Regions from separate parts of the Cronobacter condimenti 1330 genome, predicted to be linked through region 1. Evidence: predicted binding sites of a transcription regulator. Region 1 holds the regulator's gene; each other region holds the start of a gene.

Region 1 (7,671 bases):
GGTTCTTTTTTCCGGAGCCGCCATGTTACTGCTTATCGACAACTACGATTCTTTCACCTGGAACCTGTTTCAGTATTTCAGCGAGCTGGGCGCAGAGGTGGTAGTCAGGCGCAACGATGAGCTGACGCCTGATGATATCGATGCGCTCGCCCCAGCGCATCTGGTCATCTCTCCCGGCCCCTGTACCCCCAATGAAGCGGGTATTTCACTTGCGGCTATCCGACGCTACGCCGGTCGCCTGCCGATACTCGGCGTCTGCCTCGGGCATCAGGCCATTGGACAAGCCTTCGGCGCAGACGTAGTGCGCGCTACAACCGTCATGCATGGCAAAACCTCGGCGATTCACCACAACGGCACGGGCGTGTTCACCGGGCTGAATAACCCGCTCACCGTTACCCGCTATCATTCGTTGATTATCGATCGCACGACGCTGCCTGCGGCGTTTGACATTACCGCCTGGACGGATGAAGGCGAAATTATGGGCATTCGCCATCGCGACTTGCCGCTTGAAGGTGTGCAGTTTCACCCGGAGAGTATTCTGAGCGAGCAGGGACACCAGCTGCTGGCAAACTTCCTTTCGCGCTGAATTTTTATTGCCTTTTAGTGATTTTTTATTCATATTTTGTGCTTATCTTTTCATGTGCGATGGCACATTTACTGGATGGGCATGAAATGGCAACTGAAAAAACAGCAATTACGCGCGCCACCTTTGATGACGTGATCCTGCCGATTTATGCACCGGCTGAATTTATTCCGGTGAAGGGCAAGGGCAGCCGCGTCTGGGATCAGCAGGGCAAAGAGTATGTCGATTTCGCGGGCGGCATCGCCGTGACCGCGCTCGGCCATTGTCACCCGCGGCTGGTGGACGCGCTGAAAGCGCAGGGCGAAACGCTCTGGCACACCAGTAATGTGTTCACTAACGAACCCGCACTGCGCCTGGGCCGTAAGCTGGTAGACGCCACTTTTGCTGAACGCGTCGTGTTCATGAACTCCGGCACCGAAGCCAACGAAACCGCGTTCAAGCTTGCCCGCCATTACGCCATCACACGTCACAGCCCCTACAAAACCAAAATCATCGCATTCTATAACGCCTTTCACGGACGCTCGCTGTTTACCGTCTCCGTGGGCGGTCAGGCGAAATACTCTGACGGTTTCGGCCCTAAACCCGCCGATATCATCCATGTGCCGTTTAACGATCTCGATGCGGTAAAAGCCGTAATGGATGACCACACCTGCGCGGTTGTGGTTGAGCCTGTGCAGGGTGAAGGCGGCGTGACAGCCGCGACGCCTGATTTCCTGCGTGGTCTGCGTGAGTTGTGTGACCAGCATCAGGCGCTGCTGGTGTTTGACGAAGTGCAGTGCGGTATGGGCCGCAGCGGCAAGCTTTTTGCCTATATGCACTACGGCGTGACGCCGGACATTCTGACCAGCGCCAAAGCGCTGGGCGGCGGGTTCCCGGTCAGCGCGATGCTCACTACGCATGACGTGGCATCGGCGTTTCATGTCGGCTCACACGGCTCTACCTATGGCGGCAACCCGCTGGCCTGTGCGGTGGCGGGTGAGGCGTTTGATATTATTAATACCCCGGAGGTGCTGGATGGCGTGGCGCACAAGCGCGAGCAGTTTGTACAGCATCTTACAAAGATTGGGGAACAATATGGGTTGTTCAGCGATATCCGCGGCATGGGGCTACTGATTGGCGCTGAGCTCTCCCCGGCTTTCCATGGACGCGCCCGTGATTTCCTTTACGCCGCCGCGGCAGAAGGTGTCATGGTACTGAATGCCGGGCCGGACGTGATGCGCTTTGCGCCGTCACTGCTGGTGGAAACCGCGGATATTGATGAAGGCATGCGCCGTTTTGCAGACGCCGTAGCACGCGTGGTGAACAACTAATCAGCGCGGCTGGCTCAGGCGGCGCCTGAGCCAGATGCCGTGATGCGGTCGCTGACGCCACGCCACAGATGAAATGGTATGCATGGTGCGCAGATGGTCAAGGATGCGCAGCAGATGATGTTCCATGACGCTGAGCGGCCCTTCCGGTAATACCTCTTCCCCTTCCAGCACCGACTCATTTTGCGTCTCGCCCGGCGCGTCATATTCCAGCCGCTGCTGACAGCGTTGCAGTGCGATTTCACACGCCTGCAAATAACGCGCCGCCGCCTCTGGCGTGAGTGAGGCCTGCTCGCGGGCAAGCGTCGTGATGGCGTTAACATGCTCGACGATAAACTGGCTGTGCGTCACCCACAGGCGCATATCTTCCAGATAACGGCTGTTAAAGCCTGGCTCCTGCATCGCCTGATTGAGTGAATTATAGAGCGCGTTGTGCGCCTGGTTAACGCGCATGCGCTGCCAGGCGAGCGGCGCGGGTTGCGGATCGTCGCTCAGGATCAGGCGCAGCGCCTCCTGGTCGGCCTCCAGGGCGTCATGCGCATTCTGTCGCAGCAGGCCGCTTTGCCACTGCGGCCAAAGCCAGACCATACCGCCGAAGGCGATAAGGCAACCCGTCAGCGTGTCTATCAGGCGCGCCACGATGTACTGTTCGCCGTTCAGCGTCAGAAGTTGTAGCGAATAGACCGCCGTCACGGTAAAGCCGATCATCGCCCAGCCGTAGTTGCGCCGGATGATGAGATAACTGATGAGCGTCACCAGCAGCATGCCGAGCAGCGTATAGCCCTGTGGCACCTTCAGGTGAAGCGTAATGCCCGCGATAATCAACCCCGCCAGCGTCCCGCCCGCACGATGCAGAATGCGCACGCGCGTCGCGCCATAGCCGTTTTGCGTCACGAACAGAACCGTCATCAGGATCCAGTAGGGTTTTGGCAGCTGAAACACGCTCGCCAGCAGACCGGCCGCCGCCAGCATTACGCCCAGTCGCGCCGAAGTGCGTAGCGCGGCGGATTTGAGCGACAAATAGCTTTTCAGGGCAGGTAACAGCGGCAAACGTCGCTGGCCGCTGTCCATCATGTCGCGGGCATAAAGCGGACGCTGGGTGCGCAGCACGCGTGCGATACGGCTGAAGTGATATTCGCAGAACTGTCCGACGGGGTTATCCGGGTGCTGGCGGGCGATTTTCGCCAGCGCCGCGACCTGTTTATCCATTGAAAAGCGGTGCGAATAGCGGTGATAAAGAATGTCGTCTGAGAGCGTGCGAAGACGCGTGGCCACGGTCTGGGCTGTCCAGCGCAGCACTTCTTCGGCGTGGCTGCGCTCCACCAGTTTTTGTACTTCGCCTGGCTGATGCAGCGAGACCGAAATATGCTCCTGAAGATCGAGCGCCACCTGAAACGAGCGCAGCAGGCGCTTGTAACCGTTCTGCCGGGTAGCTGCCAGCATCTGCAACTGCTGATAACACTGGCTTATCTGATCCACCACTTTTTGCTGATGCACCAGCAGCGGCGGTAGCGCCTGTTCCGGGTCGGTGTGGCGCGTCAGCAGACTGTATTTTGCTTCGCAGTAGTCGGCGAGGCTTTTATAAATCAGGCTTAGCGACTCACGCAGCGGCTGCTCGCGCCACAGCCAGAACCAGAAGCCGTTGAACGCGCCGTACCAGAGCGTGCCAAGGATATAGAGCAGCATCGGCTGCCAGACGGGCATATTCCCGGCGAGACTTAGGGTGAAAATGGCGGCGATGAGCGACGCGGGCAGCAGGCGCGCGTGAAGCGGGCTGATTTCCGCCGTGACGCCAAGCAACAGCGCCAGCATCAGCAAAATAAGCGGCAGCGGCACCGCCTGTAGCAGCAGAAACTGTACCGCAAGACTACTAAGCGCGAAGAGCGAGGCGCCGATGATAAGGCGTTTGAAAAAACGTTTATGCGGGGTGTCGAGACCAGCGATGTTGCAGCAGGCGGGCACCAGTGAGAAGAGTAATCCCTGTTGTAAGTGGCCCAGCATCAACCCGACCGCCACCGGCAGGCTTAAGATCAGTGTTTGCCGCAAAGCGTAATTGATTTCAGGGTGATAGATAAGACGACGCCACATAGGGGAGAAGTATAGAAACAAAAACGGCGTGTTACCGAAGCGACACGCCGTTTTTTTCAGGAACCTTAGCGGGTTCCGTAAACCACGATAGTTTTCCCGTGCGCGGAGATCAGGTTCTGATCTTCAAGCATTTTCAGGATACGGCCCACGGTTTCGCGGGAGCAGCCCACGATCTGACCGATTTCCTGACGGGTGATTTTGATCTGCATGCCGTCCGGATGGGTCATGGCGTCCGGCTGTTTTGCGAGATTCAGCAGCGTCTGCGCGATGCGGCCTGTCACGTCGAGGAACGCCAGGTTACCGACTTTTTCAGAGGTGACCTGCAGACGACGCGCCATCTGTGAGGAGAGACGCATCAGAATATCCGGGTTTACCTGAATCAGCTGACGGAATTTTTTATAAGAGATCTCAGCCACTTCACAGGCAGTTTTAGCGCGAACCCAGGCGCTGCGTTCCTGACCTTCCTCGAACAAACCCAGTTCGCCGATGAAGTCTCCCTGATTCAGGTACGAGAGGATCATCTCCTTGCCCTCTTCATCTTTGATCAACACTGCCACTGAGCCTTTGACGATGTAATACAGCGTCTCCGCTTTTTCACCCTGGTGAATCAGCGTGCTCTTAGATGGATATTTATGAATGTGGCAATGAGACAAGAACCATTCAAGAGTCGGGTCTGTTTGCGGTTTGCCAAGCACCATGCGCGGTTATCCTCTGTTTTAAACTGGCTCCAAAGACAGGGCGCGTAACCCCTGTCTGGCTTTGCAATCATCATCTTCCCGCGTCCAGGGAAGTTGGCTGTCCGTGGACGTCGCAGCCGATAAATTGTCTTCTCCTCTGCATACATGCGTAACATCAATGTATCGCCGCTGCATCCAGACTGTTTTAGCATAGCTTTTATCAGGTGTCTCCTGTTGTCTCGTTTCAGCTTGACGCAGGTCGCCTTCCATTGCCTCTGACGACGCGCCCGCGTAATCTGTCAGGAAAATGAATGCCCTGGAGTGATAATCATGCATGCACGAGTGAAATGGGTGGAAGGCTTAACCTTCCTGGGTGAGTCCGCATCCGGCCACCAGATTCTGATGGACGGCAACTCCGGCGACAAAGCGCCGAGCCCGATGGAAATGGTGCTGATGGCCGCTGGCGGTTGCAGCGCGATTGACGTGGTTTCTATTCTGCAAAAAGGCCGTCACGACGTGACCGATTGTGAAGTGAAGCTGACCTCTGAGCGTCGCGAAGAAGCGCCGCGTCTGTTCACACATATCAATCTGCATTTCGTGGTGACGGGCAAGGCCCTGAAAGAGGCGGCGGTCGCGCGTGCGGTGGATCTGTCGGCGGAGAAATATTGCTCGGTCGCGTTGATGCTCGGTAAAGGCGTAGATATCACGCACTCTTACGAAGTTATCGAAGGGTAATGGCGCGGCGGGCGGCGCTTCGCTGACCCGTTCACACGCTAACTGTCTTTGTAGGCCCGGTAAGCGCAGCGCCACCGGGCATGATCTCAGTCGATCTGCTTGCCTTCCATCAGTCGTTGCACCAGCGGCAACATAATTAACTCCATCGCCAGCCCCATTTTCCCGCCCGGCACCACTAGCGTATTGATGTGGGAAATAAACGAACCCTGCAGCATCGCAAGCAGCCACGGGTAGTCAATATTATCCAGATTACGGAAATGGATGACGACGAAGCTTTCATCAAGCGACGGGATGCCTTTGGCGGCAAACGGGTTGGACGTATCCACTGTCGGCACGCGCTGGAAGTTGATATGCGTACGAGAGAACTGTGGCGTGATGTAGTTGATGTAATCCTCCATCGAACGCACGACAGAGTCCATCACCGCCTCGCGGGAATGGCCGCGCTCGCTGGTATCGCGGATCATCTTTTGTATCCACTCCAGGTTGACGATAGGCACCACGCCCACCAGCAAATCCACATGTTTCGCCACGTCGTTTTGCGGAGTTACCACGCCGCCATGTAGCCCTTCGTAGAACAACACGTCTGTCGGTTCCGGCAGCGGTTGCCACGGCGTAAACGTGCCTGGCACCTGATTCCACGGCACTGCCTCATCGTAGGTGTGCAGGTATTTGCGCGACTGCCCTGTACCGGTCAGGCCGTACTCGACAAAAGTTTGCTCCAGCAGGCCGAAGTCGTTCGCTTCCGGGCCGAAATAGCTAATGTGACGGCCCAGATCGCGCGCTTTACGGATAGCCATGTCCATTTCGGGGCGCGTGTAGCGATGGAAGCTATCGCCTTCGACCTCGGCGGCGCGCAGGTTTAATTGTGCAAAGATTTTACGAAACGCGAGGCTGGTAGTGGTGGTTCCCGCGCCGCTGGAGCCCGTGACAGCGATGACCGGATGTTTGGCAGACATAGCGAGACAACTCCCTGAAGCGGCGGGGCAAGGCTCCGCCTGGCAAGATTAACCGCGAAACTGCGAGCGCGGCATGATATTGACCGTTTCGTGCAGTTCGGACCACACCAGAACGGCTTCGCCGCTTTGCAACTGACGCCGCACATCGGCGACCTTTTGCTCAAGCGAGCGTTCATGTTCACCATAATCGGTGCCTTCGCGCAAGACGAAGGCTTCAATCAGGCGATCCAGCGTCTCAGGGTCGACTTCTTGCCAGGGAATGATCATTTATCGGTCCAGATAAGGGGTTAACCAGTCAGGAATGCGCTGTTCCAGCCACATTTTCGGCTGGCGCAGCGTGCCGCCGACGAAACCCACGTGACCGCCATGTTCCGTCAGCTGATATTCAATATTAGCAGGCAGCGTGGTGATATCGGGGATCACGTGATGATCCATAAACGGGTCATCTTTGGCGTGAATGATAAGCGTCGGACGCGTGATAGCAGTGAGCCGCGGCAGGGCGCTGCACTGGCGATAGTAATCCACTGCGTCGGTAAAACCGTGGATTTTCGACGTGATCAAATCGTCAAAGTCACGCAGGCGTCGCAGGCGTTTAAGCTGGGTCAGATCAACCGGCAGCGTGCCGGGCCAGGCTTTCAGCTTGCGAGTGGCGTTGGCTTTCAACAGATTCAGCAAGTAGAACTGATAGACGCGCGAAAAGCCTTTTTCCATATGGTTGCAGCAGTGTTCCAGCATAAACGGTGCGGAGACAATCACGCCTGCATTCAGCGGAAACGCGGCGTCTATCTCGGCCATCAGGCAACCGAGCATATTGCCGCCGAGCGAATAGCCTACGGCCGCCGTCGGCATGGTGCCGTAGCGCTCATCCAGCCAGCGCAGGAAAAAAGTGCCGTCTTCGGTTTCGCCCGAGTGATAGATACGCCCCAATTTGTTCGGCACGCCGCTACAGCCGCGGAAATGCATCACTACGCCAAGCCAGCCGCGCTGTTTCGCCGCATGAATAAGCCCATGGGCGTATGGGCTGTGCAGGCTGCCTTCCAGTCCGTGGAACACGACCAGACGCGGTTTATGGCGCGCCTGGTCCGGGTTTTCGCTAAAGGCCAGATCGACAAAATCGCCGTCCGGCAGCTCCAGCCGCTGCCAGTGCGGCTCAAACTGCAGGCGACGGCGCAGCACGCGCGGCAGCATGGTTTGCAGGTGTGGATTGCTTACCCCCGGCATCGGCTGAAAATGTGAGGAATCGGTGTTCAGTGCAGGGAGTTCTGCGGGCGTAATGTCGGTCATGGCACACTGTCTTTTATTAGTTCGCTAACTACTATAACGAT
Region 2 (7,671 bases), 400 kb from region 1:
TATTGCCTTTCCCTTTTGAGAGCTGCGGCAGATCGGCTACCGGGAACATCAGCATACGTCCCGCCGCCGTAATAGCGAGCAGCATATCGTCGTCATGCTCGATTTCCAGCGGCTTCAGCACATGCGCGTTTTCTGGCAGCGTAATCAGCGCTTTACCAGCGCGGTTGCGCGCCACCAGATCGTTGAAGGTACAGACGAAGCCATAGCCCGCGTCAGAGGCCATGAGCAGCTTTTGCTCCTCGCCCGTCATCAGCATATGTTCCACCACCGCGCCCGGCGGCAGCGTCAGCTTACCGGTCAGCGGCTCGCCCTGCCCGCGCGCTGAGGGCAGCGAGACGGGATCAAGCGCATAGCTGCGGCCCGTGGAGTCGATGAACACCACCGGCTGGTTGCTCTTGCCCTTCGCCGACGAGAGCCAGCTGTCGCCGGCTTTGTAGCTTAACGCTTTCGCGTCGATGTCGTGGCCTTTCGCGCTGCGTACCCAGCCCATCTGGGAAAGAACGATAGTCACCGGCTCGGACGGCAGCATGTCGTGCTCGCTCATCGCTTTGGCTTCTTCGCGCTCATGCAGTGGCGAGCGGCGATCGTCGCCGTACGCGTCGGCATCCGCCTGGATCTCTTTTTTCAGCAGAGTATTCATTTTGCGCTCGGAAGCGAGAATGCCCTGGAGTTGATCGCGTTCTTTTGCCAGATCGCTCTGTTCGCCGCGGATTTTCATCTCTTCAAGCTTCGCCAGGTGGCGGAGTTTGAGTTCGAGAATAGCTTCGGCCTGCGTCTCGCTGATGCCGAAACGGCTCATCAACACCGGCTTCGGCTCATCTTCCCGACGGATGATTTCAATGACTTCGTCGATGTTGAGAAACGCCACCAGCAAACCTTCGAGGATATGCAGGCGCTTAAGCACTTTCTCCAGACGATAATTAAGGCGACGGCGCACCGTATCACGGCGGAACGCCAGCCATTCGGTGAGGATCTCCAGCAGGTTTTTCACCGCCGGGCGGCCATCAAGCCCAATCATGTTGAGGTTGATGCGATAGCTTTTTTCCAGATCGGTCGTCGCGAACAGGTGGTTCATCACCTGATCCATATCCACGCGGTTGGAGCGCGGCACGATAACCAGACGCGTCGGGTTTTCGTGATCTGACTCATCACGCAGATCGTCGACCATCGGCAGCTTTTTAGCACGCATCTGGTTGGCGATTTGCTCCAGCACGCGGGCGCCGGAAACCTGATGCGGCAGCGCAGAAATAACCACCGCGCCATCTTCTTTTTTCCAGACGGCGCGCATACGCACCGAGCCGCGACCGCTCTGGTAAATTTTGCGGATTTCCGCACGGGACGTGATGATTTCCGCTTCGGTCGGGTAATCCGGGCCCTGCACGATATCCAGCAGCTCATCAAGCGTAGTTTTCGGCTGGTCTATCAGGCTCACGGCCGCTTTGGCGACTTCTCGCAGGTTGTGCGGCGGAATATCTGTCGCCATACCCACCGCGATGCCCGTCGTCCCGTTCAGGAGGATATTCGGCAGGCGCGCCGGCAGCATTTTCGGCTCGTTCAGCGTGCCATCAAAGTTCGGCACGTAATCGACCGTGCCCTGTCCGAGTTCGCCCAGCAGCACTTCAGCGTATTTGGAAAGACGCGATTCGGTGTAACGCATCGCCGCGAAGGATTTCGGATCGTCCGGCGCGCCCCAGTTCCCCTGCCCGTCCACGAGCGGATAACGGTACGAGAAGGGCTGCGCCATCAACACCATCGCCTCATAGCAGGCGCTGTCGCCGTGCGGGTGGTATTTACCCAGCACATCGCCCACGGTACGGGCCGATTTTTTGAATTTGGCGCTGGCGTTCAGTCCCAGTTCCGACATGGCATAGACGATGCGGCGCTGAACAGGCTTAAGCCCGTCGCCGATAAACGGCAGCGCGCGGTCCATGATGACGTACATGGAATAGTTCAGATAGGCGTTTTCAGTGAATTCATGCAGCGCAAGACGCTCTGCACCATCATGAGTTATATCACTCATTAATACATTTCCTCAGACCGTGGCGTTGTCTTTACACGCATCAATCCCTGCCGGAGGCGGCAGATGTTTGCCGCGATAGTACCTTATCCCGCCCCTTTCTGTCACAGCGTTGTATAAACGATCAGCCTTTTTTCACGGCAGTGGCGGGGCGTGCGAAGTTATCGCACAGATTCGTGACTGGTATAACAAATACTAAAATTGGTAAACAGAGAGACAAATACCGTAATAGGCATTCCCGGATTCCCCTCCCAATAATAAATCTGATGAATTTCACACCGGAGAAGCAACATGGATAACAGACTTTCCGTCAGTGAAAAGCTCGGTTTTGGGATGGGGGACGCGGCGTGTGGCATCGTCTACTCCTCAGTTACCATGTTTTTAACCTGGTTTTACACCGATATTTACGGCCTGCCGGCCGCCGCCGTAGGGGTAATGTTTTTGGTGACCCGCGTGCTTGACGCCATTATCGATCCGCTCACCGGCCTGCTGGCCGACCGCACCCGAACGCGCTGGGGTCATTTCCGCCCCTGGCTTATCTGGTTTGCGGTGCCCTATGCCGTCATCGCCGTGCTTACCTATACCACGCCCGATTTCGGTGCCACCGGCAAGCTGGTCTACGCCTGGGTGACCTATTCCCTGCTGATGCTGTTTTATACGCTCATTAACATCCCCTACTGCGCGCTCGGTGGCGTTATCACAACGGATGAGAAAGACCGGCTTTCAGCGCAGGCGTATCGCTTTACGATTTCGTCGCTCGCGGGTCTGCTGGTTTCGGTCGGTACGCTGTGGCTGGTGGAGTTACTCGGCAACGGTAATACCCAGAAGGGCTATCAACTTACGATGGCCGTGATGGGGGCTATTGCTATAGTAATGCTGGTGTTCTGTTTTCTTTCGACCAAAGAGCGCGTGCAGCCGCAGAATGAGCAGAGCGACGTGAAGCGTGACCTGCGCGAACTGTTCGCTAACGATCAGTGGATTGTGGTCGCTGTCATTACTTTTTTTTCCAGCATGGCGGGCGTCATGCGTAACGCCGCGACGCTCTATTACGCCACCTATCTGATGCTCGGGCCAGATACCAGCGCCGCGCTGGGTACGACCATGAAGTCAGCGTTTATCACCACAAGCGTCGTCGGCACGATTATCGGTGCAATGCTCGCAGGCGGGCTTGCCAAACGCTACCGCGCCACCACGCTGTTTAAGAACATCAACCTTTTGCTGGTTTTTATCGGCGTGGTGATGTTTTTCATTCCGCCCACCTGGCTTGCCGTGGTGTTCCCGCTCTATTTTCTGGTGGGCATGTTCCATCAGATGTACCAGCCATTTAAGTGGAACATGATGGCTAACGCCGCCGACTACGGCGAATGGAAAACCGGACGGCGCATCACCGGGCTGTCGTTTTCCGGCAATTTGTTCGCGCTGAAACTGGGCATGGCCGTTGCCGGCGCGCTGGTCGGTTTTTCGCTCGGCTGGTTTGGTTACGTGCCAGGAGCCGTTACCCAGACGCCACTCGCCACGACCGGCATTATCGGCCTGTTAACCCTCGGCCCCTCAGTCTCTTATCTGATCCTCTGGTGGCTTGCGCGCTTCTATAAACTGGATGACGCGATGATGACGCGCATTCAAACGGATCTGGCCACGCGCAAAGCCACACAGCGCCGCGCCCATGAGGCGGACGACCTCGCGCTTCATCCACACGTTAAGGAGGCATGATGCACGCTGATTTCTGGCAGACGGACTGCCATAACGGGCAATACCGCAATCCGATACTGTACGCCGACTACTCCGACCCGGATCTCGTGCGTGTCGGCGATGACTTTTACATGGTCGCCTCAAGCTTTAACCATCTGCCTGGCCTGCCGCTGCTGCACTCGCGCGATCTGGTGAACTGGCGGCTGGTGAATCATATCGTTCCGCGCCTGACGATGGGCGACTACGACCGTGTGCAGCCAGGAAAAGGAATTTGGGCGCCGAGTATTCGTTATCACGACGGACGGTTCTGGGTCTTTTTCAGCACGCCGGATGAGGGCATTTTTATGTGTCAGGCGGTCGATCCGTTGGGCGACTGGAGCGAGCCGCACTGCCTGCGAGCGGCCAAAGGCCATATCGATCCCTGTCCATTCTGGGATGACGATGGCCGCGCCTGGCTGGTACATGCATTCGCCTTCAGCCGCAGCGGCAAAAAACATCAGCTGGCGCTGTGCGAAATGTCCCCGGACGGCAGAAAGCTGCTGGATGACGGCGAGATCCTGTATGACGGCCAGCTCGATCTCCCCACGCTGGAAGGACCCAAAGTCTACAAGCGCAACGGCTATTACTATGTTTTCGCCCCCGCAGGCGGCGTCCCTACCGGCTGGCAGACCGTTTTGCGCAGCCGCAGTCTGCACGGGCCATGGGAGCATCGCGTGGCCCTGCACCAGGGCGTAAGTGCGGTTAATGGCCCGCATCAGGGTGGCTGGGTAGAGCTTGAGAACGGCGAAGGCTGGTTTGTGCATTTTCAGGATGCGCATATCGCCGGACGTATCGTGCATCTGCAACCGGTCGTCTGGCGTGATGACTGGCCTGTCATTGGAGCGCCGGGGCCGTCGGGTATCGGCGAGCCGGTCAGCCAGTGGACGAAACCTGCCGTGAATGGTGCGCCACTCGCCGCAGCGTTACCTGCAAGCGATGCTTTTCATGAGGGCAAACCAGGCCCGCAATGGCAGTGGCTTGCGAATCCTCAGGCGGGCTGGTTTTCTTCCGAGGCCGGCCATCTGCGGCTCCATTGCCAGACGCTGCCGGAACATGAAGGCCAGCCGTCGTTTTATCACGCTCCCAATCTGCTGTTGCAGAAATTCCCCGGCCCCCGGTTTGAGGCACACACCCGCCTGCGACCACAACTGCGCCTGCCTGGCGAGTGCGCGGGCCTCACCGTCTATGGCGAGCGCTTCGCCTGGTTTGGCGCAGAACAAACCTCACAGGGCCTGGCCCTGGTGTTTGGCGGCGGCTGGATGAACGATAGCGGCAGCATCGTCAGCCGTAAGACGTCGCTCGTCGTCTTACCATCCGATACGACGCTCAGCCTGAAAGTGGTGGTGGATGGCGACGGTCTGTGCACGTTCTGCTGGCGTCTCGCCGACGAGCCATGGCAGACGGTGGAACCGCGCTTCGCCGCCGCGCCGGGCAAATGGGTCGGGGCGAAAATGGGGCTCTTTGCGGTGGCCCTGGGCGAGGCTGCAGGCCGTGTTGAAGTGGAGGCCTTTGAGGTAACGGTACATACGCCTGACACCTGATTATTGCTCATACTGCAAAAGTCTTTGCGCGTTTTGCCAATATTACTGTATCGCCAGATGCGGTAATATTAATGACAAACGCGATAATTAGAGGACAAATAATGAGCAACATATTAATCATCAACGGCGCGAAGCAATTCGCTCACTCCAACGGCCAGCTCAACGACACCCTGACTGAGGTCGCGGAGAGCTACCTGCGCGACGTCGGACATGATGTTCAGGTCACCCGCGCCGACAGCGACTACGATGCCAAAGAAGAAGTGCAGAAGTATCTGTGGGCTGACGTCATCATTTATCAGATGCCAGGCTGGTGGATGGGCGCGCCGTGGACCGTGAAAAAATACATTGATGACGTCTTTACCGAAGGTCACGGTTCACTGTACGCCAGCGACGGTCGTACCCGCTCCGATGCCTCGAAGAAATATGGCTCCGGCGGCCTGCTTCAGGGCAAAAAATATATGCTTTCACTGACCTGGAACGCGCCGCTGGAGGCGTTTACCGATAAAGATCAGTTTTTCCATGGCGTCGGCGTAGACGGCGTCTATCTGCCCTTCCACAAGGCGAACGAGTTCCTGAGCCTGACCGCGCTGCCAACCTATATCGCCAACGACGTGATTAAAATGCCGGACGTGCCGCGCCACATTGCAGAATATCGCGAGCATCTGGCGAAAATTTTTGCTTAACTGTCAGACGGTTTTACAAAAGGAGTTAACCATGCTGACAGTAATAGCAGAAATTCGTACCCGTCCTGGCGCGCACCACCGTCAGGCGGTGCTGGAAGCGTTCAAGAAGATCATTCCAGCGGTACTTGCAGAGGCGGGTTGCCACGGTTACGCGCCAATGGTAGACAGCGCGACCGGCCTGGGCTTCCAGACCAGCGCGCCGGATTCCATTGTCATGGTGGAGCAGTGGGCCAGTGCCGAGCACTTAAAAGCGCACCTGGAAACGCCGCACATGCAGGGTTTTCGTGATGAGGTTAAAGGCGACGTGCTGGATACCTCCATCCGCATTCTGGAAAGCGGCGTCTGACCCGCGTCGGACAGGCATAAAAAAGGCGATGATTGCTCATCGCCTTTTTTTGTTATTCCGCTTTGCTTAACCGCCCGTGCAGTGACGCGGGGCGTAATGATTAACGCAGATCGAAACGATCAAGGTTCATTACTTTGGTCCACGCCACCACGAAATCCTTCACGAATTTCTCGCGGGCATCCTGGCTTGCGTAGACTTCCGCTACCGCACGCAGAATCGCGTTGGAGCCAAACACCAGATCCGCGCGGGTCGCCGTAAATTTCACCTCACCGCTGATACGATCGCGTCCTTCAAACGCTTCTGAGGTCGCGTCGATCGCTTTCCACTCGTTACGCATATCCAGCAGATTCACGAAGAAATCATTGCTGAGCACGCCCACACGATCGGTGAACACGCCGTGCTGGCTGGCATCAAAGTTGGCGCCGAGAACGCGCATCCCGCCTACCAGTACCGTGAGTTCCGGTGCGGTCAGCGTCAGCTGCTGCGCTTTGTCGATAAGCAGCGCTTCGGTAGACGTGCTGTTACGCACGCCGCGATAGTTACGGAAACCATCAGCTGCCGGTTTCAGCAGTTCGAACTGCGCAATATCAGTCTGATCCTGACGCGCATCGACGCGGCCCGGCGAGAACGGTACGGTCACGTCAACACCGGCGGCTTTTGCGGCCTGTTCGATGCCCACCACGCCTGCCAGCACAATGATGTCCGCCAGTGAGGCTTTGTTCGCGCTACGCTGGAGCGCTTCAAGCGTTGCCAGCGCACGCGCGGTTGGCGCATTTACCGCCCAGTCGCGCTGCGGGGCAAGCGCCAGACGTGCGCCGTTAGCGCCGCCGCGTTTGTCACCGCCGCGGAAGGTCGATGCCGAGGCCCAGGCCACAGAAACCAGTTCACTGACCGACAGCCCGGCGTTCGCAATCTCTGCCTTCAGGGCATCGATATCCGCCTGCGTCGGCTGGTAAATCGCCGCGGGCAGCGGGTCTTGCCAGATCAGATCTTCTTTCGGTACTTCCGGCCCGATGTAGCGTGCTTTCGGCCCCATATCGCGGTGCGTCAGTTTATACCAGGCGCGGGCGAAGGCTTCGTTAAACGCCTGCGGATCGTTCAGGAAACGGCGCGAAATCTTCTCGTATTCCGGGTCGAAACGTAGCGTCAGGTCGGTGACCAGCATTGTCGGCTTGCGTTTTTTCGACGGGTCAAACGGGTCCGGGATAATCTCCGGCGCGTCTACGGCTTCAAACTGAATTGCGCCTGCCGGGCTACGGGTCTGCACCCACTCATATTTGAAGAGGTTCTCAAAGAAGTAGTTGCTCCACTGGGTCGGCGTCTGGGTCCAGGTCACTTCCAGGCCGGAGGTGA
Region 3 (7,671 bases), 1.3 Mb from region 1:
AGCGCGTCTGTTGTAGATTTCCGTCTGCGGTTTGTAAGGTAATATCGTCCTCTATGCGGTATTTAGTGTCTCCGCTTTGGGTTTTACTGGGATCGTCAATAATTCTCTTTTTCCGCGTAACTCACGTTTAAATATGATAAGTACGACTATACATCGCACTTATCATCAGCTTGATGAATTTAGTGAATGCAATATATATAGTTTAGTAAAACGCATCACTACGATCTATAGGAAACATGATGATTTTAAGGCGGTAAATGATGATTTTAAATGAAAGCGTATTTGAAGCGCTTTAAAAGTTAGTATAATGACTGTTCACTGAGTTGATTTACAAGGAGATGTTTCAATGAGTGGATTAATGCGACCATTAACTATTTTACCAGCAAAAAACCTTTTAATGATCGGAACGCCGATGATATGAAATGCGGCGATCTTGATGAACAAACCCTTAAAAGACGTTTCAAACTTTATCAGGTATCACCCTTTATTGATTATTGTACTTATCGCTCGCCTTACGATCATCCCGCTTTACGTCACCTTGCACCTTATACTAAAGAAAGAGTCATTGAAATGCTCTTTGCTGATATGAAAACGCAGTCTGGCACTTTTTCTTTTACAGGAGCCTACAAGGGGCTTATCAGTAAATTAATAGATCACATGCATTATAAAGATGGCGCTGATTACAGTGATTTGCAGATGAATCAAGCGTATAAGAAAATCATACTGAACGATAAAACGGATGATAGTATTCTGAATATCATAAAAGAGGTTTTGGATAGCTTTGATTATAAAAAGTTTGAATTAACGCCACAGGCATTCTCCTTGTATATCCCACGGGGTCGCTTGCCTAAATTTACCGGCTGGCAAGCCTGTATTAATGGGTTAGGGGTTTCGATACATGATGTTAATAGTACTGAGATTAGCATTGAGTCGCTTACTTTAGACGCTGGGAAGTATACTGCGATTGTTCGTTTTAAGGCACAGGATCATTTTGGACTCGATACTGATGATATCAGTAAAACACAGTTTAGTGCCTTCACCTTTTTCAGGATCTGGTTTGTGCTACAACGTTTTAATCGGTTTGCCTTTAAGCCATTTTTTACTAATTTTGAAGCGAAAGTGACATTAACAGGTAAATGTAATGCTTAAAAAAGTCTTTTTTACTGTGTTTATTTTCTGCCTCGCATGGTTGGTTTGGCGTTTAATTGCGCCTGCGAAAGTTATTAGGGTTGATGGCAGTGCTATATATGTAGAAAATCTGCCCATGACCAGCAAAGGCAAAATAAGCTGGTGGAAGGAAAATGAACGTCGCTTTCAGGATCAGTATGGTCTTATCAAAAATAAAGAGAATTTTTATGTGATAGTAATGAACTTTGAGGGCTATACAAGTTTGCCAACTGGCAGTAATGATGGCTCGGTTGACGATTACCATTGCTTTGATGACATAAAAGAAAAAGAGCGTTGTATTTATAATGATATTGCTTTAATGATTCATGGTAATGTCAATGAAACAGTTTTTTACGGTGTCGATAAGAAAATGTACATTGAAACGCCTGATGGTAAGCTGACGCTGCGGGAGGAATAATGGTAAACCTCTGCGCATCGTATGTGCAGAGGTTTACCTGCGTGCGGTTTATTTGCTAAATTTCACATACGAAGGCACATATTTCACAAACCAATACAATACATGTATCAGCCACATAAAGGTCAATGGGCCGGCATACTCGGGAACAATAAAATCAAAAATAACGGCGCCGAGCACAATAAATAAAATGGCGACGTAATGTAAGTACGGTTCGACGAAAAAGAAAATGATTTTTTTCAGCACTGCACTTTTCCTTATTTATCTCTCGTCCCGCGTTTCGGTTATTCTACACGTACCCGGCGCATTTCGCTTCCCTGTACTACCCTTTATTTTTAACCTGTTGGAGGAGGCACAATGACACAGCCGCATCTGATCGACACACTGGAATTTGGGCCGGAAAACGCGCCTGAGTGTAAATATGAAATTTACGGCGAGGATGACAAACAGCCACAATACGCCACGCGCTTTGTGCGCGACGACAGCGGCGAATGGCAACCGCAGCAGGATGAGATCCGCTTCGCTGCACAGCAGGAGCAGCAGGCCGCCAGCAGCACGATGGATTATGGCTATAGCGATGGCGCACCGGAACTGCGTGATTTACTGGCAGAGGCGAAAGAGCATTGCGAGCGGGACTGGCAGTCTCGGCAATAAAACGGCCCCGCGTATGCGGGGCACGATTTTAAAGATGTACGCCTTCGCTTTTTAACCTTGCCGGGGCAGAAGGTGAGAATTTGCCCTGGCTAAGATCCTGCACAACCGCGTTCATGGTGGATTCATTCAGACGGTAGAAGCGGATGGCGAGCGCGGTGATGACGTAAAAGACGGACGGGATCACCGTGAACAACATGACGATACCCTGGATGGCACCCGCCGATTGCGTCTGGCCATTTGCCGTGTAGCCATAAAACGCCAGCACCCAGCCGAGAACTGCGCCGCCCACCGCCACACCCAGTTTAATCACGAAAATATTGGCCGCGACATTCATACCGGTAATACGCCTGCGCGTTTTCCATTCTCCGTAGTTATTCGCATCGGTAATCATCGACCATTGCAGTGCGCCGTTGGCACCCTGCACTACCGAAATCGCCACGTAGAGAATAAACGGCGCGACCCAGACGCTGACCGGCGCGAACAGGCAAACCACGCCCAGCAACGCGTTAAGCATGTTTATCCAGAAGGAGAGACGGATTTTACAAAAGCGTGTGCCGAGCGGTTTCGCAAGCAGGCTGCCTGCCATAGAGGCGAACATCGCGCCGAGCATAAACAGCGACACGATATCGGCGCCCTTATTCAGCACATAATTGACGTAATAGACCACCACACCGTTGCGCACGACCAGTGCCACCAGCATCGCGAAGTTATAAACCGACAAAATCCGCCACTGATCATTTTTGAAGAGAATTTTGACATCGCGGGCGATATTCAAATTCTCTTCCTGAATAGGCTGGACGCGCTCGCGGGTCGTGAGGAAGCAGAGAATAAACATGATGCAGCCAACAACGCCAAATACCGCCATTGCGGCCTGGATACCGCTTACGCGATCGCCCGGAAATAAAAAATCGGCGAACGGTAAAATCAGCGCTGACCCCAACGCGCCGCCAATCGGCGTTATTGCGAAGCGGTAAGACTGCAGCGATAAATTCTCCTGCGGATCGGACGTTAACGCCGCCCCCAGCGAGCAATAAGGAATATTTATCGCCGTATACATCAGCGTCATAAAGATATACGCAGCGACGGCATACACGATTTTGCCGGTATCTGAAAATGCCGGAATGGAATACACCAGCACGCAGCTCACCGCGAACGGCACGCAAATGGCGAGCAAATAGGGGCGGAAACGGCCCCAGCGGGTATTCGTGGCATCGGCGATAGCGCCCATAATCGGGTCGGTGATGGCGTCAAGAATGCGCACCAGCAAAAACATGGTGCCCATGACCGCCGGCGGCAGGCCGTAAATATCGGTATAAAACCAGGCGAGTATAGCGACGGAGGAATCGAACACGATATGGCTTGCGGCATCGCCGAGGCTATATCCGACCTTTTCCCGGATGGATAATCGTTGTGTAGTGGACATAACAACCCCTGTTATCAATGAGGCGGCGATGCGTGTCGACGCAATAAGCAATGGGGCCGTTTTCACATAAAGCCTTAAGCGAAACTATTGCGATATTTTTCTCCGCATTTATGTTTTTTCCTTTTTGTGATCTTTCGGGGAATGCCCGCTTCCCTTATTGCGCCATTACGATTTTTCTTACCGAAGTTATGTTTTTTGCTAATTGTGATCCCGCAAGAAATTTCGCTGTAAAAAGCGACAGATAACGCACGAGAACCGCGTGAACGGCAGGTGAGACGCAAAACGGCGCGGCGCGAACTAATTGACTTAATTTGTATGAAGCGTATTTTTCAGGACATGAAAACCATACTGATTATCGCCCCGGAAGGGGGCATGCTGCTGGAAGCCACCGGCATCGCAGATATTTTCACCCGCGCGAACCAGCTGCGGCCTGACAACCTGCCGGAGCCGCTCTATCGGGTTACGATCGCCACCACGCAGCCACACCACGTTGTGCATGGCGCATCGGGGATCAAGCTACTGGCAGAGCATCGTTTGTGCGATCTCGCGCCGACTACGCCGTTTGACACGGTCATCATCACCGGCAAAGGGCTGACGGAAGAAGAAGGCGAGCAGGTCGCGCAGTGGCTCGCGCAGGCGGCCCCTTATGCCCGGCGCGTGGTTTCGGTGTGCGGCGGGGCGCTTTTACTCGCGCAGGCAGGCCTGCTGGACGGGCGACGGGCCACGACCCACTGGCGAATGCTCGATACGCTCGCGACGCGTTTCCCGGCGGTCACGGTAGAGCGCGGGCCAATCTATGTGCAGGATGGCGACATCTGGACCTCGGCAGGCGTGACCTCCGGGTTCGATCTGACGCTGGCGCTGCTGGAAGAAGACGCCGGGTTTGAGCTTGCCCGCAACGTGGCGCAGGAGCTGGTGATGTATTTGCGCCGTCCCGGCGGGCAGTCGCAGTTCAGCCGCTACTTGCTGACGCAGGCCAATACCCCCGGCCCGATTCGCGATCTCCAGGGCTGGATCCTTGAGAATCTTGGGGCCGATCTCAGCGTCGAACGTTTAGCGGGGCAGGTGGCGATGAGCCCGCGCAATTTTACCCGCGTCTTTACCCGTGAAACTGGCGTGTCGCCCGCGCGCTATGTGGAAGAGGCGCGCCTTGACGCCGCCCGTCAGCGTCTGGAACAGGGGAGCGAAAGCATCGAGCAGGTGGCGGTGCGGTGCGGTTTTGGCAGCGGGATCAACCTGCGGCGCGTCTTTGAGCGCAATCTGCATCTCACCCCGTCTGAATATCGCGAACGCTTCTGTACCCGCGCTTTGGCGTAAAGTGATCTAATATCGTCGTTTACGCCATTACTCCTCCGTTACACACTCTCTACAGAACGTTAACAGAGGAGCTTCATCATGGTTAAGGTAGGCATCAACGGATTTGGCCGTATCGGCCGCAACGTACTTCGCGCCGCGCTTGGCAATGAGGCGTTTCAGGTGGTGGCGATTAACGATCTCACCGACAGTAAAACCCTGGCGCATTTGCTCAAACATGACTCCCTGCTTGGTACGCTGCCTGCGACGGTCGAGGCGGGCGAGGGCGAGCTACGCGTCGACGGGCGCCCTGTCCGCGTTTTCAGTGAGCGCGATCCGGGTAATATTCCGTGGCGCAGCGTCGGTGTTGATATCGTCATCGAAGCGACCGGGTTCTTTACCGATAAAGCCCAGGCCGAGGCGCATATCACCAAAGGCGGCGCGAAACGCGTAATCATCTCAGCACCTGCGAAAAACGACGATCTGACGATCGTGCTCGGCGTTAACCATGAGCAGTACGATCCGGCGCTGCACCGCGTGGTCAGCAACGGCAGTTGCACCACTAACGGCCTTGCGCCCGCAGCCCAGGTATTACACCAGCAGTTTGGTATTCAGCACGGTCTGATGAACACGACCCACGCTTACACCAACAGTCAGGCGCTGCATGACCAGCCAGAGAAAGATCTGCGTGGCGCTCGCGCGGCGGCGCTCTCTATCGTGCCTTATTCCAGCGGGGCGGCGAAAGCGATTGGCAAAGTGATCCCGGAACTCGACGGCCGCATGACAGGCTACTCTTTGCGGGTGCCGGTGCCGGTCGTCTCGATTGTCGATCTCACCGTCACGCTTGAGCGTGATGTCACCGTGGAAGAGGTTAATGCCGCCTTCCTGAAAGCCTCTCAGGAAGGGCCGCTCAAAGGCATCCTCGGCTACAGCGACGAGCCGCTGGTCTCCAGTGACTACCGCGGCGACCCGCGCTCTTCTATTATCGATGGCCTGTCGACGCTGGTGATTGGCGGCAAGATGGTCAAAATCCTCGCCTGGTACGATAACGAGTGGGGCTTCTCCAACCGGCTCGTGGAACTGGCGCTGATGATGGCGCGCCGCGGTCTGTAATACCTGGCGTGTCTCAACGAAAGGATGGCCCTGCGCCATCCTTTTTTCATGGGTGCGCCGTCAGACGTTTGGCGTGGCGGGAATACGAGCGATAACTTTAATTTCAAAATCAAAGCCAGCCAGCCAGGTCACGCCGACGGCGGTCCAGTTGGGGTACGGCGGCTGCGGGAAGAGTGCCTGTTTCACCGCCATGATCGCCGGAAACTGGTTTTGCGGATCGGTATGAAACGTGGTGACATCCACCAGATCGTCAAACGTGCAACCTGCGGCCGCAAGCGTCGCGCGCAGGTTTTCAAACGCCAGCCGTACCTGGGCCTCGAAATCTGGCTCAGGCGTGCCGTCTTCTCGGCTGCCGACCTGGCCTGAAACAAACAGCAGATCGCCTGTGCGGATAGCGGCCGAGTAACCATGTTCTTCATAAAGCGCATGGCGGTTAGCAGGGAAAACAGGTTCACGCGTGCTCATAAAATTTCCTTTATGTTGTCAGAACAGAGAGATGCGCCGCGTCGGCAATTGAATTAATATACGCGGAGTATGTGAATAATAATCATACATACGCCGCGTATGTCAAATTGAAATACGTTGCGTATGTGAAATGGAGGGGTTATGGCTGCGAGACGCCGCATCGACACGATGGAAGAAAACCGTGCAAAGCTTATCGCTGCCGCGCGTAAAGCCTTTGCTGAGAAAGGCTTTGCCGCCGCATCAATGGATGAGCTCACCGCGAGCGTTGGCCTGACGCGCGGGGCGCTGTATCACAATTTCGGCGATAAAAAGGGCCTGCTGGCCGCCGTTGTCGCGCAGGTCGATGGCGAGATGGCGCAGCGCGCGAAAGCCGCCGCCGCGAGCGCCGGGGATGACTGGGAAAGATTGCTTGCTGAAGGTGTTGCGTATATTCAGATGGCGCTGGATGAAGAAGTGCGGCGCATTGTGCTGCTGGATGGGCCAGCTTTCCTTGGCGACCCGGCGCAGTGGCCGAGCCAGAATAGCTGCCTCGACGCGACCCGCCAGACGGTGGTGAGCATGACGGAACGCGGGATGATGAAACCCGTGGACGCCGATGCCGCCGCGCGGTTGCTGAACGGCGCGGCGCTCAATGCCGCGCTCTGGGTGGCGGCAAGCCCGGCGCCCGAGCAGGCGCTGCCGAAAATGATCGAAGTCTTTACGCAACTGGCAGGCGGCCTGCGCGCCTGAGTGGGCTGTGTTTATGCGAAAAAAGGATGGCCTGGGCCATCCTTTTTAGTCAGCTAAACAGGGCAAATTGATGAAGCGCTACGCTAAATTATCGTCAAGAAACACTTTAGGTTGCCGAAATAGATATTTAGCTTTATCCGGAAAATAAACAAAATGGATGGTTCCGTATGAAGAAACTCTTACTTCTTGTGCCGCTGATATTTACTGCGCCGGTACAGGCTTCTGAAGTCACGGTAGGTCAGGTTTGCAAGGCTGCTTCTGCTGCGATGTTTGGCCCTGACCATAAGATCATGCAGCTTGATAAAATCGAATCAGGTATTGCTTACGTACATTATATCCGACAGAACGACGGCACCCGTTGGGCAATTAAGTGCAAACTTATAGGCGACCAAGTGATGTGGGCATCTGACAA
Region 4 (7,671 bases), 1.2 Mb from region 1:
CGGGCGAGGTAGATGGCGGTCCGCAGGGCGTTATTTCGCCTGGGCAAACCCGGAGTGTGAGCTTTACGCCGGAACAGCGCGCCGCGACCTGCTGGTTTCATCCGCATCAGCACGGTAAAACCGGTCACCAGGTGGCGATGGGGCTGGCGGGATTGTTGCTTATCGAAGATACCGAAAGCCTGCAACTGATGCTGCCCAAAATCTGGGGTGTCGATGATGTGCCGCTTATTATTCAGGATAAAAAGTTCACCGCAGCGGGTGAGGTCGATTATCAACTGGATGTCATGACCGCCGCCGTCGGCTGGTTTGGCGATACCTTGCTGTGCAACGGCGCAGTTTATCCGCGTCACACGCCGCCAAAAGGCTGGCTGCGTCTGCGTCTGCTGAACGGCTGTAACGCGCGCACGCTGAAAATCGCGGCAAGCGACAACCGCCCGCTGTATGTGATAGCCAGCGACGGTGGGTTGCTGGCGGAGCCGGTGAAAGTGACCGAGCTGCCGATGCTGATGGGCGAGCGTTTTGAAGTGCTGGTGGAAACCAGTGACGCAAAACCTTTCGATATCGTAACGTTGCCGGTGACCCAGATGGGCATGACGGTCGCGCCGTTCGACAAACCACAGCCGGTGGTACGCATTCAGCCTGTTGTAGTGCCTGCTTCAGGGATGCTACCGGATAAACTGGTTGAGGTGTCGGCGCTGCCTGCGCTTGATGGTCTTCAGGAACGCTGGCTACAGCTCATGATGGACCCTATGCTCGACATGATGGGAATGCAGGCGTTGACGAAGCGTTACGGCAAGCAGGCGCTGGCGGGGAACCCACACGGGCAGATGATGAGCCAGATGGAACATATGGGCCACGGTAAAATGTCGCAGGGCGGTATGGGCCACGGCGGCAACGGGTTTGATTTCCATAACGCCAATAAAATTAACGGCAAGGCGTTTGATATGAACGCGCCAGCGTTTGCGGCGTCGCTCGGTAAGTATGAGCGATGGACTGTCTCTGGCGAGGGCGACATGATGCTTCACCCGTTTCATATCCACGGCGCGCAGTTCCGTATTCTCACCGAAAATGGCAAACCGCCCGCTGCGCACCGCGCTGGATGGAAAGATACCGTATGGGTCGAAGGCGCGCGCAGTGAGGTGGTAGTGCGCTTTGATTACGCGGCGTCAGCGGAGCATGCGTATATGGCGCATTGCCATCTGTTAGAGCATGAAGATACCGGGATGATGCTCGGGTTTACGGTGGCGTAGCGGGATGCGTTGAGGGGGCGGGTGGCGCTGCGCTTACCCGCGCTGCAACCGCACTTCGCCTTTTGCCACTTCCACAAATAGCGCCCATAAAAAAGCCCCTCATGGAGGGGCTTTGTTTTATCTGACGATTTTACTTCGCGTCATCCGGCAGAGCGTAGGCGACGATGTAATCGCCCATCTTCGTGCCGAACGAGCCGTGGCCGCCTGCGGAGAGCACGACATACTGCTTGCCGTTCACTTCATAGGTCATCGGCGTCGCCTGGCCGCCAGCCGGCAGGCGGGCTTCCCACAGCTTCTCGCCGTTGGTCACGTTGTACGCGCGCAGATAGTTATCTGCGGTCGCGCCGATGAACAGCACGTTACCGCCAGTGGTGATCGGACCGCCCAACATCGGCATACCCATGTTAAACGGAACCGGGAACGGCATCGGGAACGGCATGCTGTCGCGTGGCGTACCGATACGTTTTTTCCACACCACTTCGTTGGTCTTCAGATCCAGCGCGGAGATATAACCCCATGCCGGCTGCTTACACGGCAGACCAAACGGAGAGAGGAACGGGTTCAGGGTGACGCCGAACGGCACGCCGTACTGCGGCTGGATACCGGATTCACTGCCGGTGCCCTGCGCGTCTTTCGGCTGCTCCATCGGGTTACCCGGACCACGCGGGATAAGTTTGGAGACGAACGGCAGCGCCATCGGGTTAGCAATGGCTACCTGACGGTGCGGGTCAACGGCCAGGCCGCCCCATTCAAACATTCCAAGGTTACCCGGGAATACCAGCGTGCCCTGCTCAGACGGCGGCGTGAAGATGCCTTCATAACGCAGGCTGTGGAACATCACGCGGCAGACCAGCTGGTCATACATCGTGGCGCCCCACATATCCGCGCCGCTCAGGTCTTTCTTCGGACGGAAAGAGAGATCAGAGAACGGCTGCGTCGGCGTCACGTAGTCGCCTTTCGCGGCACCCTGCGGAACTGGTTTTTCCGGTGCCGGAACCACCAGCTTGCCGTTACGGCGGTCCAGCACGAAGATGTTGCCGGTTTTCGCTGGCGCGTAGATGACCGGAACGGTTTCGCCTTTCACGGTAATGTCGGCCAGGGTCGGCTGCGCCGGGAGGTCCATATCCCACAGGTCGTGGTGAACGGTCTGATAAGACCATACCAGCTTACCGGTCGAGGCATTCAGCGCGACGATAGCACTTGCATAACGCTCCTGCTCCGGTGTGCGGTTGCCGCCCCAGATATCCGGGGTGGTTACGCCCATCGGCAGGTAAACTATGTCGAGTTTCGCATCATAAGACGCTGGTGCCCAGGAGTTCGGGGAGTTCAGCGAGAAGTGATGCTCGTCCGCCGGGATGGCGTTAGGATCTTTCGCGCCCGGGTCGAAGGCCCACAGCAGTTTACCGGTGTTGATATCAAAACCACGGATGACGCCAGACGGCTCACGGGTGGAGAAGTTATCCGTCACCGCGCCTGCTATAACAATCACTTTATCGGTAACGATGGGCGGTGAAGTCGGCTCATACATGCCCGGCGTCGTCACCGGCATGTTGGTCTGCAGGTTCAGGATGCCTTTATTAGCGAAGCTTTCACACAGCTTGCCGTTATCGGCATTCACTGCAAACAGACGACCGTCGTTCACCGGCAGGATAATACGACGCGGGCAATCCGCGACAACGTCCGGGCTGGCGTTCGCCGTGGTCGCTTCGTGATAAGACACGCCGCGGCACGTGACGTGCTGGAACGTCGGGTTCGTATTTAACTGCGGATCGAAGTGCCATTTCTCTTTACCGGTCGCGGCATCAACAGCGAAAAGACGCTGGTGCGCGGTGCAAAGGAAAAGGGTGTCACCGACTTTAATCGGCGTTACTTCGTTAGTGATTTCACCCGGATCGTTCGGCAGCTTCAGGTCGCCTGTGCGGAACACCCAGGCTTCTTTCAGCTGATGAACGTTATCGGTGTTGATCTGCTTGAGCGGCGAGTAACGCTGGCCTTCCTGGTTGCGGCCATAAGCCGGCCAGTCGCCGTCAGGGATGTCCTGGCTACCGTTCACCGCGGCAGGCGTGCTGTCGGCGCTCAGGGTGCCATTCACTTCCTGTGGATCATTAAAGCCTGCCCAGAACAGCAGCCCGGCGGTGATGATCAACGAAACCAGCAGTGCCGGTACGCCTGCGCGCGACGGTGTGTGGAGGCGACGCCAGACGAAAGGCAAGATAAGCCATACGCCGAAGAACACCAGAATGTCGCAACGCGGCGTCAGCGCCCAGAAGTCGAATCCGACTTCCCAGATGCCCCACGCCATCGTACCTAACAAGATTATCGCGTAGAGCCACAGTGCTGCGGCGTTACGTTTCCACAGTAACCATGCTGTCGCCAGCATACCTACCCCGGCGATGGGGTAATACCAGGAACCACCAATTGATACCAGCCATATACCACCAACCAATAAATACAGCCCTGATAATGCTGCGAACAGGGCTGTGAGAATCACGAGAAGTCGTGATTGTGTCTTTTTTGTTTCTGCCATAACCACACTCTTAATTTTTAAGTAGCAAGTTATTATAGTTGTTAACATATGTGATCTTAATCACAAAAAGAGCTTTTCGCACTTTTCTGCCGGCAGGGCGTTTTGCTGGTATACTGCCCCGCTTATCTATCGTTACCGGCAGCAGCCGCAGCGGGTATCGGTGATTTATTTTTAAATCAAACGGTTAGCGATATGAAACATACGGTTGAAGTAATGATTTCCGAGGCGGAAATCAAGGCGCGCGTAGAAGAACTGGGTCGTCAGATTACTGAGCGCTATCAGGACAGCGGCAGCGAAATGGTGCTGGTGGGGCTGCTGCGCGGCTCATTTATGTTCATGGCGGACCTGTGCCGTCAGGTGCATGTGGCGCATGAAGTTGATTTTATGACCGCCTCCAGCTACGGCAGCGGCATGTCCTCCACGCGCGATGTCAAAATCCTCAAAGACCTGGATGAAGATATTCGCGGTAAGGATGTGCTGATCGTTGAAGACATTATCGATTCTGGCAATACGCTCTCCAAAGTGCGCGAGATCCTGAGCCTGCGTGAGCCGAAATCGCTCGCTATCTGTACGCTTCTGGATAAACCGTCACGCCGTGAAGTGAACGTGGACGTGGAGTTTGTTGGCTTCTCTATCCCGGACAAATTCGTGGTGGGCTACGGCATCGATTATGCCCAGCGCTATCGCCATCTGCCTTATATCGGCAACGTGGTGATGCTGGACGAGTAAATCCAGCGCACAAAAAAGGGGCCAACGGCCCCTTTTTTATTTCTCGAACGCCCTTATTTATGGCTGGCGTGCGTTTTCTGGATGTTGCATACGCCGTTGCGGTAGCGCTGCTCCAGCGTTTCGCGGCTGGTCGCGGTCACGTCCAGGTCACGCAGGCGACCGTCGTGGATGCCGTAAGCCCAGCCGTGGATGGTCACTTTCTGACCGCGTTTCCAGGCAGACTGCATGATGGTGGAATGGCCGAGGTTATAAACCTGCTCCATCACGTTCAGCTCGCACAGCGTGTCGAGGCGCTTCTCCTGCGGCAGTTCGCCCAGCAGAGAGCTATGTTTAAACCAGATGTCGCGGATATGCAGCAGCCAGTTGTTGATAAGGCCAAGCTCCGGGTTTTCCACCGCCGCCTGTACACCGCCGCAGCCGTAGTGACCGCAGATGATGATATGTTCCACTTCCAGCACGTCGACGGCGTACTGCACTACGGAGAGGCAGTTGAGGTCGGTGTGGATGACGAGGTTCGCCACGTTGCGGTGGACGAAAATCTCGCCCGGCTCAAGGCCAGTAAGGCGTTCAGCCGGTACGCGGCTGTCGGAACAACCAATCCACAGGAAGCGCGGTTTCTGCGCCTGTGCCAGACGTTCAAAAAAGCCAGGGTCTTCTTCCACCAGCATTTTTGACCAGAGTTCGTTATTACTAATAAGTGTGCTGATATCTTTCATAGAGGTTAACAACCTGTAACCAGACAATTGCGTTGGGGTAATATAGGGCAACTAAACTTTTTTTTAAACCATACAACTTATGCAAGAAAACAAGGTGACTGGACATCCATGACAATTGCACTGGAGCTGGAGCAGCTTAAAAAAACCTATCCCGGCGGCGTACAGGCGCTGCGCGGCATTGATTTAAAAGTGGAAGCGGGGGATTTCTACGCTCTGCTTGGCCCAAATGGCGCGGGAAAATCGACCACCATCGGCATCATTAGTTCGCTGGTCAATAAAACCTCGGGACGTATCCGTGTCTTTGGCTACGACCTGGAGCGCGATGTGGTCAACGCCAAACGCCAGTTAGGCCTGGTGCCGCAGGAGTTTAATTTCAACCCCTTTGAGACCGTACAGCAGATAGTCGTAAACCAGGCGGGTTATTACGGCGTCGAGCGCCGCGAAGCGGTAGAACGCAGCGAAAAGTATTTAAAGCAGCTCGATCTGTGGGAAAAACGTAATGAACGTGCGCGTATGCTTTCAGGCGGCATGAAGCGTCGTCTGATGATCGCGCGCGCGCTGATGCATGAGCCAAAATTGCTCATCCTCGATGAGCCAACGGCGGGCGTGGATATCGAACTGCGCCGTTCTATGTGGGGCTTTTTGAAAGATCTGAACGATAAAGGCACGACGATTATTCTCACCACGCATTACCTCGAAGAAGCGGAAATGCTGTGCCGTAATATTGGCATCATCCAGCGCGGTGAACTGGTGGAAAACACGTCGATGAAATCGCTGCTCTCCAAGCTTAAATCAGAGACGTTTATCCTCGATCTTGCCGCGAAAAGCCCGCTGCCGAAGCTTGATGGCTATCAGTATCGGCTGGTAGATACGTCGACACTGGAAGTAGAAGTGCTGCGCGAGCAGGGGATTAACAGCGTGTTTAACCAACTGACCGCGCAGGGCGTGCAGGTGCTGAGTATGCGCAACAAAGCGAACCGTCTTGAAGAGCTGTTCGTGACGCTGGTGAATGAAAAACAAGGAGAGCGCGCATGATGCAGCTTTACTGGGTCGCCCTGAAAAGTATCTGGGCGAAAGAGGTGAACCGTTTTGCCCGCATCTGGGTGCAGACCCTGGTGCCGCCGGTTATCACCATGACCCTCTATTTTATTATCTTCGGTAATCTTATTGGCTCACGTATCGGTGAAATGCATGGCTTTAGCTATATGCAGTTTATCGTGCCGGGCCTCATCATGATGGCCGTTATCACCAACTCCTATGCCAATGTGGCCTCGTCATTCTTCAGCGCGAAGTTCCAGCGCAACATCGAAGAGTTGCTGGTAGCACCTGTGCCGACGCATGTGATCATTGCCGGTTACGTCGGCGGCGGCGTGGCGCGCGGGCTGTGCGTGGGCGTACTGGTAACGGCGGTGTCGCTGTTTTTCGTGCCGTTTCAGGTGCACTCCTGGCTGTTTGTCGGGCTGACGCTGTTAATGACGGCTATCCTGTTCTCGCTTGCCGGGCTGCTGAACGCCGTATTTGCCAAAACGTTCGATGACATCAGCCTGATCCCGACCTTTGTGCTGACGCCGCTGACTTATCTCGGCGGGGTGTTTTATTCGCTGACGCTGCTGCCGCCGTTCTGGCAGGCGCTGTCGCACTTAAACCCTATCGTCTACATGATTAGCGGTTTCCGCTTTGGTTTCCTTGGGATTTCCGACGTGCCGCTGTTGTTTACCGTCGCGGTACTGGCGTGCTTTATCATCGCGTTTTATCTGCTGTGCTGGTATCTCATCAGCCGCGGACGCGGCCTGCGTTCCTGATGTCCTGACCGCGTCGGCGTTGATGGAAATCACGCCGACGCGTCGCCACTTCGTTACACTACCCTACCGATGCAAGGAGAGTCGCCATGTTAGGTTGGGTCATTGCTTGTCACGATTACGTCGCACGCGATTATGCGCAGCAGCTGGAAGCCCGCTTTGGCGCACTGCCGCTGTGCCGGACGGTCGATTACTGGACGGGGCTTAGCACCAATATGCTAAGCCGCATGATGTGCGACGCGCTCTGGCATGCCGATGGCGGTGATGGCGTGATTTTCCTGACCGACACGCCCGGCGGTGCGCCGTATCGCGTGGCGGCGCTGATGAGCCATAAACACCCGCACAGCGAAGTGATTGCCGGGATTTCCCTACCGTTGCTGGTGCAGATGTATCCGCAGCGCGCCTCGCTGGATAGCGCAACCTTCCGCGATGCCATGGTGAAAGCTGGCGGTGAAAGTGTGACCAGCCTCTGGCATCAGCAACAAAAGAATCCACCCTTTGTGTTATTGCACGATAAATAACAACCGGACTTGGTATTCATATTACTTTTGTTAAAATGCGCATAATTTCACCTCTGGTTGTCACTGTTCCTTCATTCCTATGCTAAATCGTCTCTTTTTTTCTCTGCTGCTTATGGTGGCAAGCGTCGC

What was found. Region 1 encodes CRP, which controls carbon source genes, mostly activating them, when cyclic AMP is high. Its sites were predicted from a motif close to ATGTGANNNNNNTCACAT; they were not measured.
Region 2: AFK62_RS16365 (glycoside-pentoside-hexuronide (GPH):cation symporter) is a predicted target of CRP. The motif match lies at 2,279-2,296, and genes of this name have one in related genera.
Region 3: AFK62_RS04465 (glycoside-pentoside-hexuronide (GPH):cation symporter) is a predicted target of CRP. The motif match lies at 3,710-3,727, and genes of this name have one in related genera.
Region 4: hpt (hypoxanthine phosphoribosyltransferase) is a predicted target of CRP. The motif match lies at 3,826-3,843, and genes of this name have one in related genera.

What each region holds. Positions count from the first base shown of each region.
Region 1 is NZ_CP012264.1:3,987,154-3,994,824, reverse strand. It holds gene pabA (aminodeoxychorismate synthase component 2) at 23-586, shown strand; gene argD (bifunctional acetylornithine/succinyldiaminopimelate transaminase) at 673-1,893, shown strand; gene AFK62_RS18385 (YccS/YhfK family putative transporter) at 1,894-3,978, opposite strand; gene crp (cAMP-activated global transcriptional regulator CRP) at 4,044-4,676, opposite strand; gene AFK62_RS18375 (OsmC family protein) at 4,986-5,390, shown strand; gene AFK62_RS18370 (phosphoribulokinase) at 5,477-6,346, opposite strand; gene AFK62_RS18365 (YheU family protein) at 6,395-6,613, opposite strand; gene AFK62_RS18360 (hydrolase) at 6,614-7,630, opposite strand.
Region 2 is NZ_CP012264.1:3,588,189-3,595,859, forward strand. It holds gene parC (DNA topoisomerase IV subunit A) at 1-2,020, opposite strand, end outside; gene AFK62_RS16365 (glycoside-pentoside-hexuronide (GPH):cation symporter) at 2,309-3,730, shown strand; gene AFK62_RS16370 (glycoside hydrolase family 43 protein) at 3,730-5,289, shown strand; gene AFK62_RS16375 (NAD(P)H-dependent oxidoreductase) at 5,391-5,972, shown strand; gene AFK62_RS16380 (putative quinol monooxygenase) at 6,004-6,318, shown strand; gene katG (catalase/peroxidase HPI) at 6,419-7,671, opposite strand, start outside.
Region 3 is NZ_CP012264.1:966,207-973,877, forward strand. It holds gene AFK62_RS04445 (DUF3289 family protein) at 418-1,149, shown strand; gene AFK62_RS04450 (DUF943 family protein) at 1,142-1,585, shown strand; gene AFK62_RS04460 (hypothetical protein) at 1,940-2,236, shown strand; gene AFK62_RS04465 (glycoside-pentoside-hexuronide (GPH):cation symporter) at 2,265-3,659, opposite strand; gene AFK62_RS04470 (GlxA family transcriptional regulator) at 3,996-4,976, shown strand; gene gap (type I glyceraldehyde-3-phosphate dehydrogenase) at 5,055-6,065, shown strand; gene AFK62_RS04480 (RidA family protein) at 6,126-6,530, opposite strand; gene AFK62_RS04485 (TetR/AcrR family transcriptional regulator) at 6,672-7,259, shown strand; gene AFK62_RS04490 (hypothetical protein) at 7,427-7,671, shown strand, end outside.
Region 4 is NZ_CP012264.1:839,327-846,997, forward strand. It holds gene cueO (multicopper oxidase CueO) at 1-1,250, shown strand, start outside; gene AFK62_RS03835 (glucose/quinate/shikimate family membrane-bound PQQ-dependent dehydrogenase) at 1,381-3,777, opposite strand; gene hpt (hypoxanthine phosphoribosyltransferase) at 3,970-4,506, shown strand; gene can (carbonate dehydratase) at 4,560-5,222, opposite strand; gene AFK62_RS03850 (ABC transporter ATP-binding protein) at 5,331-6,257, shown strand; gene AFK62_RS03855 (ABC transporter permease) at 6,254-7,024, shown strand; gene AFK62_RS03860 (PTS sugar transporter subunit IIA) at 7,111-7,542, shown strand; gene AFK62_RS03865 (polysaccharide deacetylase family protein) at 7,622-7,671, shown strand, end outside.